Linked DNA regions of Phreatobacter oligotrophus. Each later gene encodes a partner of the first gene's protein in a complex. Links are inferred from orthologs where the notes say so. Each region holds a gene or a part of one and is shown on either strand. Other genes may lie near its edges. The genes, in order: ccmA and C8P69_RS08275.

What was found.
Region 2: the proteins of ccmA (region 1) and C8P69_RS08275 are in contact, whole or in part, in a solved structure (PDB 8CE8), measured with the Escherichia coli proteins. The link is inferred for Phreatobacter oligotrophus from one-to-one orthologs.

Annotation. Positions count from the first base shown.
Region 1 is NZ_PZZL01000009.1:62,810-65,919, forward strand. Bases 75-2,871 are described here. They hold ccmA (heme ABC exporter ATP-binding protein CcmA), read right to left. Parts: upstream 1,887-2,871; coding sequence 1,263-1,886; downstream 75-1,262. Other genes in these bases: C8P69_RS18280 (glutathione S-transferase family protein), read left to right, coding at 75-563; ccmB (heme exporter protein CcmB), read right to left, coding at 595-1,266; acnA (aconitate hydratase AcnA), read left to right, coding at 2,068-2,871. In the rest of the region: more of C8P69_RS18280, read left to right, coding at 1-74; more of acnA, read left to right, coding at 2,872-3,110. UniProt on the Escherichia coli protein: Part of the ABC transporter complex CcmAB involved in the biogenesis of c-type cytochromes; once thought to export heme, this seems not to be the case, but its exact role is uncertain. Responsible for energy coupling to the transport system.
Region 2 is NZ_PZZL01000003.1:228,701-231,750, reverse strand. The notes cover bases 56-2,792. They hold C8P69_RS08275 (heme ABC transporter permease), read left to right. Parts: upstream 56-910; coding sequence 911-1,675; downstream 1,676-2,792. Other genes in these bases: C8P69_RS08265 (DsbE family thiol:disulfide interchange protein), read left to right, coding at 1,863-2,435; ccmD (heme exporter protein CcmD), read left to right, coding at 1,690-1,866; C8P69_RS08280 (outer membrane protein), read left to right, coding at 127-795. Also shown: C8P69_RS08260 (enoyl-CoA hydratase), read left to right, coding at 2,865-3,050. UniProt on the Escherichia coli protein: Required for the export of heme to the periplasm for the biogenesis of c-type cytochromes.

The DNA.
Region 1 (3,110 bases):
AGGTGAAGCTGGCGCTCCTGCATCTCGGGCTCATGGACCGCGTCACGGTCGTCGGCACCGACACGATGAACCCGGAGGATCCGATCCGCCGCGCCAACCCGCTCGGCAAGATCCCCGCCCTCGTGCAGGAGGACGGCACGGTCGTCTATGACAGCCGCGTCATCCTCGAGGCCCTCGACCTCCTCGCCGGCGGCGGCCGCATCCTCCCCGCCGAGCCGAAGGCGCGCATCGCCGCGCTGACCCTGCAGTCGCTGGCCGACGGCATCATGGATGCGCTCATTCTCACCCGCTACGAGGCGATGTTCCACGAGGAGGCTGCGCGCTCGGAGAAGTGGGTCGCCCACCAGCGTGGCAAGGTCGAGCGCGCCATGGCGGCGCTGGAAGCCGCTCCCCCGGCGCTCGCCGTCACTGTCGGCACCATCACGCTGGCCTGCGCGCTCGGCTATCAGGACATCCGGTTCGAGGGCGCCTGGCGCAAGACCCATCCCAGCCTCGTCGCCTGGCTGGACCGTTTTGTCGCGCAGATGCCGGCGGCCTGGGAGCAGACGGCGCCGAAGAGCTGAGGCTCAGGCGAGGGGCCGGACCCGTCCGGCCTCACTCGAGCCCGAAGCGCAGGGCAGCCGCGGCGGCGACCGGCCCGAGCACGAGGCTCATGAGCGACAGCGCAACGAGGATGGCGAAGGGCTGTCCGAAGGGCAGCGGCCCGACGATCACCGAGGTCGTTGCCGCGACTCCGAAGATCAGCACGGGGATGGTGAGCGGCAGGACGAGGATGGCCATGAGCAGGCCGCCGCGCCTGAGGCTTACCGCCAGCGCAGCGCCGACCGCACCGATGAGGCTGAGCGCCGGCGTGCCGGCAGCCAGCGTCAGCGCCACGGCGCCCATCGCCTCCAGCGGCACGTTGAGGAAGAGGCCGAGCAGCGGCGCCGCCGCCACCAGCGGCAGGCCGGTGGCGAGCCAGTGGGCCGCGGCCTTGGCAGCGATGACGAGGGGCAGAGGCGTCTGGCCCATCATCATGATGTCGAGCGAGCCGTCATCGGCATCGGCCTGGAAGATCCTGTCGAGGCCGAGCAGCGTCGCCAGCAGCGCGCCGATCCACAGGATGGCCGGACCGATGCGGGCGAGCAGGTTCATGTCCGGCCCGACGCCGAAGGGCACGATGGTCACCACCGCCAGGAAGAAGACGACGCCCACCATGGCGCCGCCGCCGATTCGGGTGGCGAGCATGAGGTCGCGGCGAAAAACGGCGGCGAGGGGCGATCTCATGCGGCGACCGGTGCGGCGGGAGCGGCGCGGCCGAGTGACAGGTCGCGCACGGGCAGGCCGAGCGGTCCGTGCGTGGCGGCGAGGATGATGCCGCCGGTGGCGACATGCTCGGCCATGACGCTGGCGAGGACCGCCTGACTCGTGACATCGAGCGCCGCTGTAGGCTCGTCGAGAAGCCAGACCGGCCGGCTGACGGTCAGCAGACGGGCGAGGGCGAGACGCCGACGCTGTCCTGCCGAGAGATAGCCAGCCGGCAGATCGGCGAGATGAGCGATGCCGAGCCGCTCCATCGCGGCGGGTGCCGCAATGCCGCCGCCGCCGAGGAAATCGGTCCAGAATGCCAGGTTCTCGGCGACCGTCAGCGAACCCTTGAAGGCGTCCTGGTGGCCGCAATAGTGGCACTGCTCCCCCAATGAGGCCTCGGGGTCGCCGCCCTCGAGAACCAGCCGGCCCGATTCGGCGCGCACCAATCCGGCGATCAGGCGCAGGAGGCTCGACTTGCCGGCGCCGTTCGGGCCGGTGACCTGGACGGCCTCTCCCGAGGTCACGGTGAAGCTGAGATGGGAGAAGACGACGCGGCCGCCGCGCTGGCAGGTCAGGGCATCGGCGATGAGGCGCAACATGCCGCATTCCTACGCGACGAAAGGGTGACCCGCGAGAGGCGATATGCGCTTCTAACCATATGGCGGGCTGATTGGAATCCCTCTATAACGCGGCCGAACGGCCGCCGCGTCTTCCGCTTCGTCCGACATTCCCTGTCCGGGCGCGTCGACGGCCTCACATCGAGGGGATCACCGCTTCATGTCGCTCGACAGCTTCAAGGCCCGCAAGACGCTCAAGGTCGGCACCAAGTCCTACGTCTATTTCAGCCTGAAGGAGGCCGAGAAGAACGGCCTTGCCGGCATTTCGGCCCTGCCCTTCTCCATGAAGGTGCTGCTCGAGAACCTGCTGCGCGCCGAGGACGGCCGCTCCGTCACCAAGGCCGACATCGAGGCGGTCGCCGCCTGGATCAAGGACAAGGGCAAGGCCGGCAAGGAGATCGCCTTCCGCCCGGCCCGCGTGCTGATGCAGGACTTCACCGGCGTGCCGGCGGTCGTGGACCTTGCCGCCATGCGCGATGCCATGAAGGCCCTCGGCGGCGACCCGCAGAAGATCAATCCGCTCGTCCCTGTCGACCTCGTCATCGATCACTCGGTCATCGTTGACGAGTTCGGTTCGCCCAAGGCCTTCAAGAAGAACGTCGACCTCGAGTATGCCCGCAACGGCGAGCGCTACCGCTTCCTGAAGTGGGGTCAGCAGGCCTTCAAGAACTTCTCCGTCGTGCCGCCCGGCACGGGCATCTGCCACCAGGTGAACCTGGAGTACCTCGCCCAGACCGTCTGGACGAAGAAGGAGAAGGTGAAGAAGACCGTCCGCGGCAAGACCGTCACCGAGACCGTCGAGATCGCCTATCCCGATACGCTGGTCGGCACCGACAGCCACACCACCATGGTCAACGGCCTTGCCGTTCTCGGCTGGGGCGTCGGCGGCATCGAGGCCGAGGCCGCCATGCTCGGCCAGCCGCAGTCCATGCTGCTGCCCGAGGTCATCGGCTTCAAGCTCACGGGCAAGCTCAAGGAGGGCGTCACCGCCACCGACCTCGTGCTGACCGTCACCCAGATGCTCCGCAAGAAGGGCGTCGTCGGCAAGTTCGTCGAGTTCTACGGCCCCGGCCTCAACAACATGACGCTGGCCGATCGCGCCACCATCGCCAACATGGCCCCCGAATACGGCGCCACCTGCGGCTTCTTCCCCGTCGATGACGAGACGCTGAACTACCTCACCACCTCGGGCCGCAAGTCCGC
Region 2 (3,050 bases), on another replicon or contig:
ATTAAGGACGCGGTCAAGGAACAGGCGAAAATTCGAACGAATGCGGTTATGGATCATTCACCGCATCACGACGGGGACCGCGGCCGCTTCCTTTTCCGGCCGCCGTCCGTGGGACAGGAGTTGATTATGAAGAAGATCGTCTGGGCCGCGGCCGCTGCCGCCATGCTCGCCACCCCGGCCTACTCGGCCGACCTCGTGCGCCGCCAGCCGGTCGCCGACACCGTGTTCGTCCCGGCCGCCCCGGCTGGCGTCTGGACCGGCTTCTACCTCGGTGCCCATCTCGGTGCCGGGTTCTCCTCGAACTTCCGCAACAATGCCGGCTACGCGCTCGGCAGCGCCTCGGGCTTCTTCGGCGGCCTGCAGGGCGGCTATGACTACCAGATCAACCGCGTCGTCCTCGGCCTCGCCGGCGACATCTCCTACGGCAGCATCTCCCGCCGCTTCGTTTCGGCCGCGCCCTTCGACGTGCGCGCCACCGAGAACTGGCAGGGCTCGATCCGCGGCCGCCTCGGCTACGCCGTCCAGGACAACCTGCTGATCTACGCCACCGGTGGTCTCGCCCTCGGCACGGTCAACGCCCGCGAGCTGGCCCCTGGCCTCGTGAGCCAGTCGCGCACCCTCACCGGCTGGACCCTCGGCGCCGGCGGCGAGTACAAGTTCACCCCGAACTGGTCGGCGCTGCTCGAGTACCGCTACACCGATCTCGGCCGTGCCACCTACGTCAACCTGACCGGCGCCCCGCGCATCGGCCTGTCGAGCCACACGATCCGCACCGGCATCAACTACCGCTTCTGATCGCGCACAACCGCGTGATGCCAGACGGCCCGGGCTCGTCCCGGGCCGTTTTGCGTCGGTCCCCCGGTTGATCGGCCGCATTGCCTTGGCCCATGCCCCGCACTATCAGAAGGGCATGGGGCTTCTCGACCTCGCCAATCCCTCGCGCTTCCTCGCGCTCGTCGCCCGTGTGCAGCCGTGGCTCATCGCCGCGACCGTTGCCGTGTTCGCCGTGGCCGCCTGGCAGGTCTTCTTCGTCTCGCCCGACGACTACCAGCAGGGCGACACGGTCCGGATCATGTACATCCACGTGCCGGCCGCCTGGTTGTCGCTGTTCTGCTACGCGGTGATGGCTGCGGCCTCCCTCGGCACCCTGGTCTGGCGCCATCCGCTCGCCGATGTCTCCGCCAAGGCCGCGGCCCCCATCGGCGCCGCCTTCACCTTCATCTGCCTCGCCACCGGCTCGCTCTGGGGCCGGCCGATGTGGGGCACCTGGTGGATATGGGACGCAAGGCTGACCTCCGAGCTCGTCCTGCTCATTATGTATCTCGGCCTGATGGCGCTCTGGCGCTCGATCGACGATCCGGGCCGGGCCGGGCGCGCCGCGGCCGTGCTCACCCTCGTCGGCACGGTCAACCTGCCGATCATCAAGTTCTCGGTCGACTGGTGGAACACGCTGCACCAGCCGGCCTCCGTCTTCCGACTCGGCGGGCCTACCATTCACCCCTCGCTGCTGACGCCGCTGATGGTGTCGGCGCTGGCCTTCACCCTGCTCTTCCTCGTCCTGCACCTCGCCGCCATGCGCAACGAGATCCTGCGCCGCCGCGTGCGTGCCATGCAGCTCATCGAGGCGCAGCGCGAGACCCTGCCGGCCGGCGCCCAGCCGGTGCCGGGGGAGTAAGCGCCATGGGCACGATGTTCGGGGTGCAGCATGCCGGCTTCATCATCGCCTCCTATGCGGTGACCATCGCGACGATCGGCGCCCTCATCGCCTGGATCGCCATCGACCACCGCCGCCAGAAGGCGGCGCTGGCGGCGCTCGAGGCGCGCGGCGTCACGCGCCGCTCGGCCCGCGGCGGAGAGGCGTCATGAGCGAGATCACGGGCGAGGCGGCGGCGCCGCGCCGCCGGTCCTTCCTGGCCTTCCTGCCGCTCGTCATCTTCGCCGGACTGGTCGTGGTCTTCCTGATCGGCCTGCGCGGCGATCCGCAAAAGCTGCCCTCGGCGCTCATCGGCAAGCCGGCGCCGCAGGTGGCGCTGCCGCCCGTCGAGGGCGTCGACCGCCCGGGTCTCACCACGGCGGCGCTGCAGGGGCAGGTGACGCTGGTCAATGTCTTCGCCTCCTGGTGCATTCCCTGCCACGAGGAACATCCCTTCCTCATGGAACTGGCGAAGGACAGCCGCTTCCGCCTCGCCGGCATCAACCAGAAGGACCAGCCGGACAATGCCCGGCGGTTCCTCGGCCGCAACGGCAATCCCTATGCGCTGGTCGGGGCCGACATGTCGGGCCGCGCCTCCATCGAATGGGGCGTCTATGGCGTGCCGGAGACCTTCGTCGTCGGGCGCGACGGGGTGATCCTTTTCAAGCATGTCGGGCCGATCACGGCGGAGTCCTTGCGCGACCGGCTGCGGCCCGAGATCGAGAAGGCGCTGGCGCGGTAAGCGCCGCGGCCGTTGATCGCCGCGTCCCGCCGGGCGTCGCACCCGAACCTCCGACCGTCATGCCCGGCCTTGCGGCGGGCATCCACGAATTGCTTTGAGATGGCGGTGTTCAAGTCATGGATGGCCGGGACAAGCCCGGCCATGACGGTGAGGGCGTGTTTTGGCTGCCAAACGGTGCGATCGAGGCCCCTCACCCTTCCCTCTCCCCGCTCGCGGGGAGAGGGGGACCATGACGTTCCGCCTTCGCTGACATCCGGAGTGCCAGGCACAGCGGTATGCGATCCCATGCGACGCCGGTGCCCCCTCTCCCCGCGAGCGGGGAGAGGGAAGGGTGAGGGGCCATATTCCCCCTCCGCCGAATGGCGGGATGCGGCGGTCGCGTCCAAGGTCCCACACTGGCGGTCCATCGCCCGATCGCTGGACCGCGCCATGACCGACACGACCGCCGAACCCGTGCTCCTCACCGACCGCCAGGGGCCGGTCGCGATCCTCACCCTCAACCGGCCCCGGGCGATGAACGCGCTCTCGCAGGCGCTCATCCGCACGCTCACCGCCGAGATCCTGTGGCTCGCGGCCGATGACGCCGTCCGGGTCATCGTGCTGACCGGGGCCGGC